One region of the Halomonas sp. I1 genome, then DNA from elsewhere that is predicted to be linked to it. Evidence: predicted binding sites of a transcription regulator. Region 1 holds the regulator's gene; each other region holds the start of a gene.

Evidence for each region. The regulator PhoB, encoded in region 1, activates phosphate uptake and scavenging genes when phosphate is short. The targets are predictions, from matches to a motif close to TGTCATANNNNTGTCANA.
Region 2: RSO41_RS09965 (DUF6482 family protein) is a predicted target of PhoB. The motif match lies at 1,919-1,936, and genes of this name have one in related genera.
Region 3: ugpB (sn-glycerol-3-phosphate ABC transporter substrate-binding protein UgpB) is a predicted target of PhoB. The motif match lies at 2,259-2,276, and genes of this name have one in related genera.
Region 4: RSO41_RS10275 (PhoX family phosphatase) is a predicted target of PhoB. The motif match lies at 1,450-1,467, and genes of this name have one in related genera.

What each region holds. Positions count from the first base shown of each region.
Region 1 covers NZ_JAVXUS010000001.1:290,113-294,323, reverse strand. The annotation lists gene phoU (phosphate signaling complex protein PhoU) at 1-127, shown strand, start outside; gene cysZ (sulfate transporter CysZ) at 214-963, shown strand; gene phoR (phosphate regulon sensor histidine kinase PhoR) at 987-2,309, opposite strand; gene phoB (phosphate regulon transcriptional regulator PhoB) at 2,311-3,000, opposite strand; gene ubiA (4-hydroxybenzoate octaprenyltransferase) at 3,109-4,002, opposite strand.
Region 2 covers NZ_JAVXUS010000007.1:92,726-96,936, reverse strand. The annotation lists gene RSO41_RS09975 (Na+/H+ antiporter subunit G) at 1-52, shown strand, start outside; gene hemH (ferrochelatase) at 202-1,239, opposite strand; gene RSO41_RS09965 (DUF6482 family protein) at 1,560-1,862, opposite strand; gene RSO41_RS09960 (hypothetical protein) at 1,981-2,274, opposite strand; gene dnaB (replicative DNA helicase) at 2,345-3,733, opposite strand; gene rplI (50S ribosomal protein L9) at 3,887-4,211, opposite strand, start outside.
Region 3 covers NZ_JAVXUS010000016.1:59,833-64,043, forward strand. The annotation lists gene ugpA (sn-glycerol-3-phosphate ABC transporter permease UgpA) at 1-781, opposite strand, end outside; gene ugpB (sn-glycerol-3-phosphate ABC transporter substrate-binding protein UgpB) at 850-2,166, opposite strand; gene RSO41_RS15025 (hypothetical protein) at 2,513-3,085, shown strand; gene azu (azurin) at 3,168-3,635, opposite strand; gene RSO41_RS15035 (NADPH:quinone reductase) at 3,824-4,211, shown strand, end outside.
Region 4 covers NZ_JAVXUS010000008.1:14,422-18,632, reverse strand. The annotation lists gene RSO41_RS10280 (3-deoxy-7-phosphoheptulonate synthase) at 348-1,418, shown strand; gene RSO41_RS10275 (PhoX family phosphatase) at 1,553-3,685, shown strand; gene ppk1 (polyphosphate kinase 1) at 3,956-4,211, opposite strand, start outside.

The sequences.
Region 1 (4,211 bases):
GCGAGCCCTGGAGCGTGTCGGCGATCACGCCAACAACCTGGCCGAGTATGTGGTCTATCTGGTCAAGGGACTCGACATCCGCCATACGGATCCGGATGATCTCGATCAGGAGCTCGGCGAGCGCTGAAACCGCCTTCGCCGGGTCATGCCTGAAGACATGGGCCGTCGCCACGAGCGGCGGCCGTTTTCGTCGTGATCGAGGATGTGAAACCGATGCTGGATGCCTTCACGGCGCTGTCTCGAGGGACCCGCCTGGTCTACTCGCGGGGACTGCGCCGCTATGTGTTTCTGCCGATACTCGTCAACCTGCTGGTCTATGGGAGCATGTTGACCTATGTGCTGGGCCATTTCGGTGGCTGGCTGGATGGCTGGATGGCGATGGTACCGGGATGGCTCGACTGGCTCTCCTGGCTGATATGGCCATTGTTCGTGATCAGTCTGGTCCTGATCGTGTTCTTTACCTTCACCCTGGTGACGCACCTGATCGCCGCGCCCTTCTATGGTTTCCTGGCGGAAAAGGTCGAGATCCAGGTCACCGGACGTGCGCCCCTGGATGATCGCGGCCTGGTACGTGCTGCCATCGATGCCCTCGGTCGCGAGCTGGTCAAGCTGGCCTATATCCTGCCGCGCATGGCGATTTTGTTCGTGATCAGTTGGATCCCCGTGATCAATCTGATCGCGCCGCTGTTGTGGGCCGCCTTCACGGCCTGGACCGTGGCCATCACCTATCTCGACTACCCCATGGACAACAACAAGGTGAGCTTCGCCGACATGCGTCGACGACTGGCGGCGCGTCGCTGGCCGACTCTCACTTATGGGGGCTGGGTGACGCTGATCACCTGGGTGCCCCTGGCCAATCTCTTCCTGCTGCCCGGTGCCGTGGCCGCCGCGGTGTTGATGTGGGATCGCTATTACCGGGCGCTGACACCCGACGCCGGTCGAGCCGCTCCACCGGTGCGCTGAACGAGCGCAGGACATGCCCTGGATCAGGCCCGCCGCTGGCGATCCCCCTTGTCGTCGGCGGCGGCCAGTCGTTCGCCGGGGAACACGCAGCGAAAGGTGGCACCTTCGCCGGGGTGGGAGTCGATCTCGAGTCGTGCGCCGTGGCGCAGCAGCACGTGCTTGACGATGGCCAGACCCAGGCCGGTACCGCCGGTGGCGGTGCTGCGGCCCTTGTCGACCCGATAGAAGCGCTCGGTGAGGCGCGGAATGTGGTGAGGGTCGATGCCTTCGCCATCGTCCTCCACCTCCAGGCAGGCGCCGTCCGGGTGGCTCGTCCAGCGCAGGACGATATGGGCCTGCTCCCCGGCGTAGCGCACGGCGTTGAAGGCGAGGTTGGAGAGGGCGCTGTGGATTTCCTTCTCGCTGCCGACCAGGCGGCGTGAGTCGTCGATCTCGACATCGAGGTGGTGACGACCGTCGGAAAGCGCCTCGGCATCGCGGCGGATATTGTCCAGCAGACCGGCAAGCTCGATGGGCGTATCGTCCTGGCCACCCTGATCGATCTCGAGTCGCGACAGCAGCAGCAGGTCGTTGACCAGGTTCTGCATGCGCGTCGTCTGGCTGCGCATCTGCTCGAAACCTCGCCCCAGTCGGCCGGGCAACTGGTCGGCCATGTCGCCATAGGTTTCCAGATAGCCGCTCAGCACCGTCAGCGGCGTGCGCAGCTCATGGGACACGTTGGCGACGAAGTCGCGTCGCATCTGTTCGAGACGATGCAGGCGGGTGATATCGCGAGCCATCACCAGGCGTTCGTCGTCGCCGTAGAGCGTAATCTGGAACTGCAGGATCATCTGCTCGTCGATGGGAGAGCTCAGCGTCAGGGGCTCGCGGTAGTCCCGGGCCTGGAAATAATCGACGAAGCGCGGATCGCGCAGCAGGTTGGTGATGTGCTGACCGCGATCATGGGCAGGTTTCAACCCCAGCATGCGTTCGGCGGCACTGTTCCACCATTCCATGTCGCCGTGACGGTCGAGCATGACCACGCTGTCGCGCATCGCCTCGGAGGATTCCTGAATCCGTCTCAGGGTGTCGCGCAGGCGCCGTTGCGTGATGCGCTGACCCTTCTGATAACGGTACAGGCGATCGAACAGCTCGCCCCACAAGCCGGAGGCGGCGGGCGGTTCGTCATGAGGATGATGGGCCAGCCATTCGTGCAGAGCGTGAAGCTGGCGCAGCTGATAGGCCAGCTGGAGCGCCAGGGCTACCGCGATGCCGGCGCCGATGGCCGAGAAGGGCCAGCCGATCAGCGCGCCGATGGCGGTCAGTCCCGCCAGACGCCATAGTTCGCGTTTCCAGAGCCGCCTCACGTCAGCCCTTGGCGGAGAAACGGTAGCCCGTGCCTCGCACGGTCTGGATCAACTGCTGATAGGGGTCGCCCAGTGCCTTGCGCAGGCGGCGAATGTGCACGTCCACGGTACGTTCCTCGACATAGACATTGCCCCCCCAGACCTGGTCGAGCAGTTGCCCCCGGGTGTAGGCGCGTTCCTGATGGGTCATGAAGAACTGCAACAGCCGATACTCGGTGGGGCCGACTTCCAGGGACTTGCCGTCGACGCTGACGCGGTGGCTGACCGGGTCGAGCAGCAGGCCATCGACTTCCACCGGGTCCTCGACGCCGTGGGGCGTCGAGCGGCGCAGCACTGCCTTGAGCCGGGCCACCAGCTCCCGGGGCGAGAAGGGTTTGGTGATGTAGTCGTCGGCGCCGGCATCGAGGCCCTGGATCTTGTTGTCTTCCTCGCTCTTGGCGGTGAGCATGATGAGCGGCAGTTCGGCGGTGGTCTCCTCGCGCTTCAGGCGGCGCGCGAGCTCGATACCGCTGGTGCCGGGCATCATCCAGTCGAGCAGCACCAGGTCGGGCTGGTGGTCGACGATCATGGCGTGGGCGGCCTGAGCATTGTCCGCCTCGAGGACGTGATAGTCGGCCATCTCCAGCGCGACGGCGATCATTTCGCGGATCGGCGCTTCATCATCGACGATCAGTACGGTCTTGGCGGTCATCCCGGGGCCTCATGGTCAAGGTCAATGACAAGTCGGTGACGATGACAGCATTTCCTTATGACAATACCGTGACAGTCGCGTCTTGTCGCCTGCCTGTTCATGATGATGTCAGCCGCCGAGCGATGGCCACCATGACAGCCCGATACCGGCAAATACCAGCAGGCCCGACCAGTGGTTGTTGAGAAATGCCTGGAAGCAGCGGTCGCGATCCCGGTCACGAATCAGCCGCTGCTGGTGCACGAAGGTCGCCGCCATGGCGGCGAGCCCCAGCCAGAAGAAAAGGCCCAGTTCCAGGGCGTGGCCCACCTTGGCCAGCAGCGCCAGAGTGACCAGCTGCAGCAGACCGATCATCAGCTTGTCGGCGCGGCCGAACAGTACGGCAGTGGACTTGATGCCGATCTTCAGATCGTCGTCCCGGTCGACCATGGCATATTCGGTGTCATAGGCCACGGTCCAGGCCACGTTGGCGGCCAGCAGCAGCCAGGCCTCGGCAGGGACATGGCCGAGCACCGCGCCGAACGCCATGGGAATGCCCCAGGAGAAGGCCGCCCCTAGAAAGACCTGGGGCAGGTGGGTATAGCGCTTCATGAAGGGATAGATGAAGGCCAGAAAGACGCCGCCGACCGACAGCATCACCGTGAAGGGGTTGGTGAGCCACACCAGAGCGAAGGCGAGCAGCACCAGGGTCACGAAGAGGCCCTTAGCTTCCCGCTCGCTGATTCTCCCCGTGGCCAGAGGCCGGTTGCGGGTGCGTTTGACGTGGCCGTCGAAATGGCGGTCGGCGTAATCGTTGACCACGCAGCCCGCGGCACGCATCAGATAGACGCCGGCGACGAAGACCAGCACGATTTTGCGCTCGGGAACGCCCTGGGCGGCCATCCACAGCGCCCAGAGGGTCGGCCACATCAGCAGCCAGGTGCCGATGGGGCGGTCGAGGCGAGTGAGGTGCAGGAAGTCGGGCAGTCGGGCCAGCCCGGAAGGGCGCATCAGGGATGAATCCATCAGGTTCTCTCGCATGGAGGAGGCCTTGTCGCGGTCGGTTTCTGAAAGTTCTTAGCCTAAGGAAGCGCTGATTTATGTCGCGAGCAACGAGAGACTGGTTCGTCGCCGGAACGCAATAACCGCAGTTTACACGATAGTAAATGAGGATTTGACCGGGCTCGCGCACGAGTACCGCCGGCGGCCAGGCTATCGAGCGCAGTAATAAATCA
Region 2 (4,211 bases), on a different contig from region 1:
GGAAGTCGGGAAAACGCCGGTGCCTCACCACTCCGAAGCCGGACACGACTAAGGAGAAGCCGCTTACATGCTGTGCGTGCAAATCGCTGTGTATAGCCGCCATTCCTGGCGGCTACCCTGCGGATCCGTCTGAAGACGGTTCAAATTCGTTCCTGGCGAATTTGTGCGCGGTGCTTGAAAGCTCGCCTAACGACCTCCGACTTATAGCCAGCCGGCGAGCTCCCGTTCGACGATGGCCGTCAGGGCCTGGATGTGATCGTCGCGGGCGTTGAGACACGGCACGTAGGTGAAGGTCTCGCCACCGGCATCGAGAAAGGCGCCGCGAATTTCCTCTTCGATCTCCTCCAGGGTCTCCACGCAGTCGGCGGAAAAGGCCGGCGACACCACGGCGATGTGCCGTTTCCCCTGCCGGGCAAGCTCGGCGACATGCTCCACGGTGGCAGGCCCCACCCACTGCTCGGGGCCGAACTTCGACTGGAAGGTGGTGACGATGGCATCGTCATCCAGCCCCAGTTGTTCCTGCAGCAACCGTGTCGTCTTGCGGCAGTGGCAATAATAGGGGTCGCCCTCGTCGAGAAAGCGCTTGGGAACGCCATGGTAGGAGGCCACCAGCACCTCGGGCCGGGTGCCGGCGGCGGCATAGGCCTCGCGTACTGAAGCACTCAATGCCTCGAGATAGGCCGGATGCTCGAAATAGGCCGGCACGGTCCGAATCGCCGGCTGCCACTTGAGTTTCATCAAGGTCCGGAAAGCCTGGTCGTTGGCCGTCGCGGTCGTCGGCGAGCCGTACTGCGGGTACAGCGGAAAGAACAGGATTCGTTCACAACCATTGGCCTGCAGTCGCTTCAGGACACTCTCGACCGATGGGTTGCCGTAGCGCATGCAGAACGCCACCTCGAGGCGATCTCCATAGGTACGTTCGAGTTGCGTCGCGAGCTTGTCGGTCTGTTCGCGCGTGATGGTCAACAGGGGGCTTTCGTCCCTTTCCCGATTCCAGATGCCACGATAGGCCTTTCCGGAGGCGAAGGGACGGCGACTGAGAATCACCAGTTGCAACAGCGGCTGCCACAGCCAGGGAGAATAGTCGACGACACGGCGGTCGGAGAGAAATTCGCTGAGGTAACGCCGCACCGACCAGTAGTCGGTCGCGTCCGGGGTCCCGAGGTTGGCCAGAACCACGCCGACCTTGCCCCCCACCGTCTCGGGATGCCCATCAGGCGTCTGCGAAGAGGGTGCCATGTCCGCGGGGTGTGCCATGTCGAGGTCTCCTGTGATGCGGGGCGATGCGCGTCCCACAAGGATATCATCGACGGTTCAGGCGACAGAATAGCGTTATACTATCAAGGTAATTTGTACAAGAATCGATCAAGAATGGACACGGCGCGATGGGAAGCAACTTCGGGCCGGCTGCCAGCGCAAACCGTATACCGCAGCACCGAAGGTCGATGACGCTGTTCATGAGGAGAGTCGAAGGGGGCATATCGGCTCGCCAGTACCGGAGCCGAATGTCGTGGTCGGGATATCAGTGGGAAGGGGTCATACAGGGGACGCTGTGCCGTTCAGAAGACCAGGGGCATGCGCGCGTTCAGGGGGTCCTGATAACGAGCTCGGTGACCGATCATCTCGTCCTCGGGCACCTGTTCCACCAGGTAGGCGCGATGAATGTCGGCCCGCTTGAGCTCCAGATAGACGTCGTCCAGGGAACGGAACAGTACCGGCTTGCCGGCACGGGTCAGCATGTGACGCTGGCCTTCCACATCCTCGAGTTCCACCTGGTAGAACCGGTTGCCAGCATGACCGATCACGCGGATTTCGAAATTGTCGTGCCGGGCCACGAAGCCCTTGAGTTCGTTGAGGTCCATGAGTCCCTCCATCAGAGAGTCGGGTTGGGTGGATCGGCTCCAGCGTGGCGATAGCGCATGACACTCGGATGACCGATCCATGTCGTCTCTATGACTGATGACGGGACCCCGGGGTTCCTTACTGGTATTCCGAGGGATCGATGGCCTTGCCAAGGGAGTTGCGGTCAACCCAGTTGCCGGCCTTGGTCTCCTTGTAACGCAGCACGACCCGGTCACCGATCGAAACGGGCAACTCGGCATCCTCGGTCTGGTAGCTGTAACTCTCGCCATCAACGACCAGCTGGTAGCGGTACAGGTCCGGCATACCCAGCCATTCCTTGAACGGCCCTTCCCGCTCGACCGATTGCAGTTCGCCGCGGGCCTCGAGCTTAGGGGCGCGGCGACGATTGCCGCGCCGGAATCCGCCTGCCATGATGCTTCTCCAGTCTGTTGTCGGGGAGTCGGATTATACGGGGCTCGTCCGTCGGCTCAAGCGTCGCGGCTCACTCGCCGAAGCCTCCCCCGTAGCTGTCCGGCGCGAGATCCTCGAAGCGCGTGTACTTGCCGATGAAAGCCATGTGCACCGTGCCGATGGGGCCATTACGCTGCTTGCCGATAATGACTTCAGCCAACCCCTGATTGTCCGGGTTATCCGGATTGTAGACCTCATCACGATAGACGAAGCCGATGATATCGGCATCCTGCTCGATGGCGCCGGACTCGCGCAGGTCCGACATCACCGGACGCTTGTTGGGCCGCTGCTCCAGGGAGCGGTTGAGCTGCGACAGCGCCACCACCGGACAGCCGAACTCCTTGGCCAGCCCTTTCAGCGAGCGTGATATTTCCGAGATCTCACCGGTACGGTTCTCGGAGAAGCCGGGGATCTGCATCAACTGCAGATAGTCGATCATGATCAACGATAGGTTGCCGTGTTCACGCACCACCCGCCGGACGCGCGAACGCATCTCGTTGGGCGACAGAGCCGCCGTATCGTCGATGAAGAGCTGCTTGTCCTTGAGCAGGTTCACCGCCGAGGTGAGCCGCGGCCAGTCTTCGTCCTCGAGCTGGCCGGTGCGCACCCGCGTCTGATCGATGCGACCGAGCGACGACAGCATCCTCAGCATCAAGGCCTCCGCCGGCATTTCCATGGAAAACACCATCACCGGCTTGTCGCTGGAAATCACCGCATGCTCGACCAGGTTCATGGCGAAGGTGGTCTTGCCCATCGAGGGTCGTCCGGCAACGATCACCAGGTCCGAAGGCTGCAGGCCGGACGTCATGTCGTCGAGATCCCGGAAGCCGGTAGAGAGCCCGGTCATCTCGCCCTGCATGTTGAACAGTTCGTCGATGCGATCCACGGCCTTGGCCAGCAGATCGCTCATGCCGATGGGGCCACCGGACTTGGGTCGCTCTTCGCTTATCTGAAAGACCAGTCGCTCGGCTTCGTTGACGAGCTCGTCGGCAGGACGCCCCTGGGGGGCAAAGGCGCTTTCCGCCACCTGGTTGGCGGCACGGATCAACTTGCGAAGCGTGGCCCGTTCGCGAACGATATCGGCGTAGGCGCGAATATTGCTCGCCGAGGGGGTATTGCGCGCCAGCTCCGCCAGATAGGCCAGCCCCCCTACGGTGTCCAGTTGATCGCGCCCCTCCAGCGCTTCCGACATCGTCACCACGTCCATGGGGCGCGCTTCCTCGGCGAGCTGGCCCATGACGTTGAAGATCAGGCGATGCTCATAGCGGTAGAAATCATCCGCCACCAGCCGGTCGGCCACATTGTCCCAGGCCGGGTTGTCGAGCATCAGCCCACCGAGTACCGACTGTTCGGCCTCCAGCGAGTGAGGGGGCACCTTGAGCGCCGCGGTTTCCTTGTCGAACTCGAGGGGTTCATTCATGACGGCGAGGCCTTTGGCGAAATCGGCGCCACCATTCTACCCGAAGGGGAAAGATGACCCCATGCCTGGGTGGTGGCGATCCAGCGATCAAAAAAGGGGCGCGAGGTTACCCCTCGCGCCCCTGGACATCAACGTGGACGTCGCTGGTCGGGGTTACTCGCCCACGACCACCACGCGCACGGTGGCGTCGACTTCGGCATGCAGGTGCAGGTCGATGTCATACTCGCCGGTCTGGCGAATCGGTCCCTGCGGCATGCGGACTTCGCTCTTGGCCACCTCGATGCCGGCAGAGGAAATCGCCTCGGCCAGATCACGCGGACCAATGGAACCGAACAGCTTGCCTTCGTCGCCGCTCTTGGCGACCAGCGACAGCTCGATGTCGTTGAGCTGTTCGGCGCGAGCCTCGGCCTCGGCCTTGCGCTCGGCCGCTTCGGCCTCGAGCTCGGCGCGCTGGGCCTCGAATGCCTCGATGTTGTCC
Region 3 (4,211 bases), on a different contig from region 1:
CCAGGTCGTAGCCGATGAAGCCGTCTTCATACACCTTGTAGACCAGAGTGCGCGTCGCGCCTCCCGGGCCGCCCGCCGTGGTGGCGTCGATGGTGCCGAAGGTCTCGAAGAAGGCATAGACGCTGTTCATCACCAGCAGGAAGAAACTGGTCGGTGACAGCAAGGGAAAGGTGATGGTCCAGAAGCGTCGCCAGGGACCGGCGCCGTCGATGGCTGCCGCTTCCAGCAGGCTCTTCGGAATGGCCTGGAGGCCGGCCAGGAAGAACACGAAGTTGTAGCTCATCTGCTTCCAGATCGAGGCCATCACCACCAGCGTCATGGCCTGGCCGCCGTTGAGCTGATGATTCCAGTCGACGCCGAGCGTGCCGAGCCAGGCGCTGACCAGGCCGAGCTCGGGGTCGAGCATGAACATCCACAGCACGCCGGCCACCGCCGGCGCCACGGCATAGGGCCAGATCAACAGTGTCTTGTAGGCGTGGGCCCCCTTGATCACTCGGTCGGCGAGCACCGCCAACAGCAGCGCGAGCGCCATGGCGCCGAGCGCCACGCCGACGCTGAAGGTCACGGTAATGCCCAGCGCCCGGTAATACTCCGTCGAAGCGAGCACACGGGTAAAGTTCTCGAAGGCGACGAAGGTACGGCCGAGGCCGAAAGGGTCCTCGACATAGAAAGCCTGGAGCACGGCCTGGGCAGCCGGCCAGAAGAAAAAGACCGCGACGATGGCCAGCTGCGGAGCCAGCAGCAGCCAGGGGGTGAGGCGGTGACGTTGAAAAGTCGCCATGGTCATCCGTCTTGGCTATCAGGGAGGGGCCGGAACGTCCGGAGACGTTCCGGCGGAGGCGTACCGGTTCAGCCGTTGGCCTGCTGGAAGCGCTCCAGCAGTTCGTTACTGCGGCGCACGGCCTCGTCCATGCCTTCCTGGACGCCGATGTCGCCGTTGAAGATCTTTTCCAGCTGCTCTTCGATCACATCACGAATCTGCGGCATGTTACCCAGGCGCAGCCCCTTGGAATTGGCCGTGGGTGTGACGCCGGTCATCTGTTCGATAGAGACGTCGCTGCCGGGGTTTTCTTCGTAGAAGCCCTGTTCCTGGCCCAGCTCGTAGGCGGCTTCGGTGATCGGCAGGTAACCGGAGAACTGATGCCAGTCGGCCTGGACCTCGGCGGAGGAGAGGTAATCGAAGAACTCGGCAACGCCCTGGTAGACCTCGTCGTTCTGTCCCGCCAGGACCCACAGCGAGGCACCGCCGATGATGCTGTTCTGCGGCGTGTCGATGAGCTCGCTGGAGTAGGGAAGCGGTGCCACGGAGAACTCGAAGTCCTTGGCGTTGGCACGTACCCCGGCGAGGGAGGCAGAAGAGGCCATCAGCATGGCGCAACGGCCGGTGTAGAAGGCCGGTGCGGCTTCGTCGAAGCGGCCGCCATAGTCGAAGCGGCCATCCTGCTGCCAGTCGGTCAGACGCTGGATGTGGTCGACGGCGGCGGTCTCGTTGAGGGTCAAGCGTGCGCCCAGACCGCCGAAGCCGTTTTCCTCGGTGGCGAAGGGTAGGTCGTGGCGGGCGGAAAAGTTCTCGAGCTGGATCCAGGAGGGCCAGGTGGTGGTCATACCGCATTCGGCGGCGCCGGAGTCGACGATCTGGCCGAGGGTTTCGCCGAGCCCCTCCCAGGTGGCCGGTACCTCGTCCACGCCGGCCTCGGCAAGGATGTCGCGATTGACGTAGACCACCGGTGTCGAGGAGTTGAAGGGCATGGACAGCATCTGACCATCGGAGGTCGTGTAGTACCCCGTGACCGCCGGGAGGAAGGCGTCCGGGTCGAAGTCGAGGCCTGACTCGGCCATCAGCTCGTGCGCCGGCACGATGGCGCCTTCGGCATTCATCATGGTGGCGGTGCCGACCTCGTAGATCTGCACGATGGCCGGTGCCTCGTTGGCACGAAAGGCGGCGATGGCACTGGTCATGGTTTCGGAGTAGTTGCCGCGAAACGACGGTTTGACGGTGTAGTCATCCTGGGACTCGTTGAAGTTTTTGGCGATCTCATCGACCTTGTTGCCCAGCTCTCCGCCCATGGCATGCCACCAGGCGATCTCGGTGGCCCCCTGGGCGGAAAGCGACAGGCCGGCAGCGGCCATCCCCAGGGTCAATGCTCCAGCGTGGATACGCGACATCGGTGTCTCCTTGTCTTGTCGGGTCTTGCAACGAGTAAGCCCGAGCCATGCGACGGCCTGGGCAGTCGGGCCTTGGCACATTAGGTCATGACGATGACAACTCCATGAAAGCTAGATCACGACATCGAGCGCCGCCATGCTGCGGATGCGAGATGCGAGATGCGAGATGCGAGATGCGAGATGCGAGATGCGAGATGCGAGATGCGAGATGCGAGATGCGAGAGGCGAGAGGCGAGAGGCGAGAGGCGAGAGGCGAGAGGCGAGAGGCGAGAGGCGGGGGAGCGTGGCGGGTGAATATGGTAGGCTGCGCGACTTGTATCGAGGCGTGATGGACGAGGAAGAGTCGATGAGAGTGGTGCATGTCAAGAACGAAGCCCAGCGCGAGGCGTGCCTGGCGCGTCTGTGTGCCGAAGTCTATGGGCATCAGGCCGGTATTGCGCCGCTGGCGACCTTTGCCGGTGTACTGGGGGTGCTGGTCAAGCAGGAGGCAGCTCGTGTGCTGGCCCTGGTCGATGAGACGTCGCAGCCGGTTGCACTGGCACTCCTGGCGCTGGACGAAGCGGGGGAAGGCATGAATGTCATGCAGCTGGCCTCGCTGGCCGAGGGTGATGCAACCGACCCGGCCGGGCGCCTGGTTGCCGAGCTGGCCTTGCGAGCGCCCTTGCGCGTGGATGCCGTGAACGAGGCGCAACAGCAGCGCTTCGAGGCCGCCGGTATCAAGCGTTGGTTCGACGGCAAGAGTGGCGTGCGTATCGGGCTGGGTCCCAAGCATCCTGCCTCGGGGCTCGATGACCTGCCGCGCACGCTGACAGTGGACGAAAACGCCGTGGCGCAATCCTTCAAGCGCGACCGCGAGGCCTTCGAGGACTACAAGCGTCGCTTCATCCGTGGCCTGGAGTCGTTTCCGCTTTCCCTGTGACGGGGAGAGAAAAGCCCGGGAGAGCCCGACATCGACACCAGGTTGATTCGAGTGTCGATGTCGGTGGGGGTAGGAAGATGCCTTATTCCTCGGTGACCTGGAAGGTCCCCTTCATGGCGGCGAAGTGACCGGGGAAGGAACAGAAGAAGGTCAGATCACGACCTGCCAGGCCCTCGGTGGAGAATTCGATGCTGGTGCTTTCGCCACCGCCGATGATCTCGGTACTGGCGAGGACGCGGTCGTCATCGGCCGGTAGGTAATCGTTCTCCAGTCCGGCCTTCATGCCTTCCTGGGACAGGGCCTGGGCGTCCTCGGTGGAGGAGAGCACCCAGTTGTGGCCCATCACGTTGGCCTTCATCGAGCCGGTGTGCTCCAGGGTCAACGTGACCGTCTCGCAGCTGGCGGGTACGCTCATCGAGTCGGTATCGAACTGCATCTGATCGTTGCTCTCGACCGTCAGGTTGCAGGCCTCGTCATCGGCGGCCAGGGTGGGTGAACTGACCAGGGCGGCCGCGAGGCCGAGGGCGGGCAACATCCAGGTGATTTTCATGAGGACGCTCCTGTTGAGTGTGTCGTCAATAAGTTTGTATTTCTGTATACACAATGATCATTGTTTTGTAGCCAACGAGATCTGTCAAGCGACTTTGGTCGACCGGCTGGCGACGACCGACTTGACCCGATGTCGGCATGGCGCTTGACTGGGCCTCTATATCGTTAGCGGCATAAGGAAGGCGTCTCATGGTCAAGCGTATCGAGTTTTCCCGTACCGGCGGCCCGGAGGTGCTCGAGCTCGTCGATGCTCCCCGTGTCGAACCACTGGCTGGTGAAGTGCGAGTCCGTCATCAGGCCGTCGGCCTTAACTTCATCGATATCTATTTTAGAACCGGTCTCTATCCGGCGCCCTCTCTGCCCTCCGGTCTGGGGACCGAGGGTGCCGGCATCGTCGAGGCCGTGGGCGATGGCGTCGAGCACCTCGCGGTGGGGGATCGGGTGGCCTACGCTCAGGGCCCCCTTGGCGCTTATGCCGAGCAGCATGTGCTGCCGGCCGACAAGGTCGTGGCGTTGCCTGACGGGGTCGACTGCGAGACGGCGGCGGCCTCGATGCTCAAGGGGCTGACCGTGCAGT
Region 4 (4,211 bases), on a different contig from region 1:
CTATTGGTTTAGCGACGGCGTGTCGGCGGTCGTGTCCTGACGCCACTTTCAGCGAAGGACACCACCGCGAGGCACGCCCCACCAAGGGTTGCCTCCATCAGCGAAACCCCCGGACGGCAACCCCGCCCGGGGGTTTCGCGTTTTGTCCCCATGCATTCATCGAGGAGAACGACCATGACCGTCAACCATCGCTTTTACGCCGATCGCCGTACCCTGGGACGGGAGTATTACGGTTATGGCTGGCGATTTAGCGTTGCGCGGTCGGGCCTGGACGCTGCCTCCGACCGTGAGCTTTCCGGCGGCACAACGACAGCCAATCGATGTTCACGCTCACGGAGTTGAAACCCATGAATGCCCCCGTTTCCTCGCTTTCCCAGCGCGCCGCCCTACAGGATCGAGCCGACGAGGCCGCTCTGCCCACCCCTGAAGCGCTTCGTCACGACGTTTCGCTTGCCTCACCGCTCGCCGGCCGTATTCGCCAACAGCGCCAGGCCATTCGAGACATCCTCGCTGGCCGGGACGATCGGCTGCTGGTGGTCGTTGGCCCCTGCTCGATTCATGATCCTGACGCGGCCCTCGACTATGCCCGTCGTCTGGCGGAACTGGCGCCGCGCATCGATGATCGCATCCTGCCAGTGATGCGCGTCTATGTGGAGAAGCCCCGCACCACCGTAGGCTGGAAGGGGTTGGCCTATGATCCCGATCTGGATGGCCGCGGCGACATGGCCCGGGGTCTGGCCATGTCGCGTCGACTGATGCGCGATATCGCCGAACTGGGACTGCCGGTGGCCACCGAACTGCTGCAGCCGATGCTGGCTGCCTACCTGGACGACCTGCTGTCCTGGGTCGCCATCGGGGCCCGGACCACGGAATCCCAGCTGCATCGTGAGCTGGCCAGTGGCCTGGAGGCGGTGGTCGGCTTCAAGAATGCCACCAATGGTGATCTCGGGGTTGCCCTGGATGCCATGCACGCCGCGCGGCATCCCCATCAGCATTTCGCCATGGCGCCGGACGGGAGTCCGGTGGTGCGCGAGACGGCCGGCAACGCCCATACCCATGTGGTATTGCGTGGTGGACATGGCGAGCCCAATTACCAGGCGCCCCGGGTGGCCGCGAGTCGCCGGGCTCTGGCGGATGCGGGGCTCCCGCCGCGCTTGATGGTGGATTGCAGCCACGCCAATGCCCGCAAGGACCATCGGCGCCAGAGCGAGGTGATGCTCGATGTGCTGGGGCAACGTCTGGCAAGCGATGAGGCCTTGATCGGCCTGATGCTCGAGAGTCATATCCACGAGGGCAAGCAGCCTCTCGAGCCGGGGCCACTGCGCTACGGCGTCTCGGTGACCGATGCCTGCATCGGTTGGGAGACGACCGAGCACCTGTTGCTGACAGCGGCGGAGCGCCTTCGCGGCCGTGCCTGATCCCGGGCGTCGGGCTTGTCGATCATCGTTCGGTCACGCAGGTGTCACCTTTCCTCGCTAGGGTTCGAGTCAAGCGACCGCGCGGCGATGCCGACCGTCGCGGCACATGACCAGCGTGACTAGCGAGGAAGATCATGAGCAAGGAAATCGAAGACCCGCGTATTCTCAATCGCAGCACGAACGAGCCTTTCTCTTCGGTGCTGGATAGGCATGTCTCGCGTCGGCGAGTCATGCAGGGAGGCCTGGGTCTGGCCGCCCTGACCATGCTGAGCGGCTTCGGGCTTGGCCGGCTGGCGCAGGCCGATCAGGCCGGCGGGGCGGCCAAGACGCCTCTGGCACTGGCTTTCGACGCCGTGGCCGGATCACGCACCGATGCGGTGGTGGTCCCCTCCGGTTATACGGCACAGGTGCTGATTCCCTGGGGAACGCCGCTCAATGACCAGGCGCCCGCCTGGCGCGAAGACCTGGCCATGACGCCGGAGGGGCAGGCCAACAGTGTCGGCATGCACCACGATGGCATGTACCACTTTGCCCTTGATGAAGCCTCCGCTTCCCGGCGCTTTCTGCTCGTCATGAACAACGAGTACATCGATCAGCAGGCACTGTGGGCGCCGCAGGGCGGCCCGACCAATGGCGACGAGGGCAAGCGTCCGGCCGATGAAGTGCGTACCGAGATCAATGCTCATGGCGTCACCGTGGTGGAGGTGCACAAGGATGATCAAGGGCGCTGGCAGCATGTGCCGGGTTCGACCTATAACCGTCGCTACACCAGCGCCACACCGATGCGTTTGAGCGGCCCCGTGGCAGGGTCGGATTACGTCAAGACGCGCTACTCCACCGACGGCACCCTGACCCGAGGCACCAACAACAACTGTGCCAATGGCTATACGCCCTGGGGCACCTATCTGACCTGCGAGGAAAACTGGCCGGGTTACTTCATCAAGAACGGTGAGCGCCGGCTCGATGATGACCGCCTGGGTATCGCCGAAGGGCGGGGACGTTACGGCTGGGAAACTGCCGCCGGGAGCGAAGGCGAACACGAGGACGAGTTCGCGCGCTTCGACGCCACGCCGCGAGGTGCCTCGGCGGGCGAGGACTATCGCAACGAGCCGCGCGCCTTTGGCTATATCGTCGAGATCGACCCCTATACCGGCGAGCGTGCCGTCAAGCGTACCGCCCTGGGGCGTTTTCGCCACGAAGGGTGCTGGCCGGGCAAGCTGGTGGCGGGACAGCCGGTGGTCTTCTACTCGGGCCACGATTCGCGCAATGAGTACATCTACAAGTTCGTGTCCGACGCCGTCTGGGATCCTGCCGATGCCAACCGTCCCGGCGCCGAGGTCGACCGCCTGTCCATCGGCGACAAGTACATGGACACCGGTACGCTCTACGTCGCCCGCTTCAACGCCGACGGCAGCGGGGAGTGGCTGCCATTGACACCGACATCAACGACCCAGGATGGGCGTACCCTGGCCGAGGCACTGCAACTGGATGCCGACGACCGGGCGGGCGTGATCATCCATACCTGCGATGCCGCCGATCTGATGGGGGCCACGCCGATGGACCGCCCCGAGTGGGGAACAGTCGATCCGGCCACCGGCGAGGTCTACATGACCCTGACCAACAATAGCGAGCGTACCGAACAGGGGACGGATGCGACCTTCCGCCATGACGGCGATTCCATCGCGGCATTGGGGACAGGCTACGCCACAGCGCCCGTCAACGCGGCGAACCCGCGCGCCGACAACGAGGCAGGTCAGGTGATTCGCTGGCGCGAAGGTGGCACGGCCACGCACTTCGATTGGGAAATCTTCGTGTTCGGCGGTGCCGCCGGCAACGCCGACAACCCCTCCGGGCTGACAGAACTCAACCAGTTCGCCAGCCCCGATGGCCTCTGGTTCGATGATCGTGGCGATGGCCAGGGCATCCTGTGGATCGAGACCGACAATGGCTACGAGGGGGTGGCGGAGCACACCAACGACCAGGTGCTGGCGGTGGTGCCCGCCGCCGTGGCCGACCAGCGTGGCGATGATGCGGTGATCGGCGCCGACAACCAGGCACAACTCAAGCGCTTCGCCGTTGGCCCCAATGATTGCGAGGTGACCGGAATCTTCGCCACACCGGACAAGACGGCACTGTTCATCAACATCCAGCACCCGGGCAACTGGCCCTCCAGCGAGGATGCCACCGCCGAGACTCAGGGCAGCGTTCGCCCGCGAGCCTCCACGGTGGTGATCCAGAAGACTGATGGCGGGCAGATCGGGGTGTAACCCCGGGCTGCGCCCGGAGCCGTAAGCCATAAGCGTTAAGTGGTAAGTAACCCCTCGACCCGAGAAGGGCGGGGGTTACGCTGCCTTCGAGCGTCGAGCGTCGAGCGTCGAGCGTCGAGCGTCGAGCGTCGAGCGTCGAGCGTCGAGCGTCGAGCGTCGAGCGTCGAGCTTCGAACTGGGTTTTCGGGTTTCGTATCTCGTATCTCGCCGCTCGTATGCTTTGGGTCTCGCATCTCGCCGCACGTATGCTTTGGGTTTCGCGCGTCGAGCTCAAGCCCTGGCCGCGTAGGCGTAGAGCAGCGTTTCCTGGGCGCTGATCGGGGCGGCGTCACCTGGGGTCTGCTTGACGTAGGTGCCGTCGCCCTGCAGTAGCCAGCTCTGGCAGTTGTCCACGAGGTAGGTCTCGAGGTCCTTGCGAACCCGTGCCGCCAGTTTCTTGTCGAGCAGCGGGAAGCAGGTTTCCACGCGGTGAAACATGTTGCGCGCCATGAAGTCGGCGCTGGAGCCCCAGGTTTCCGGCTTGCCG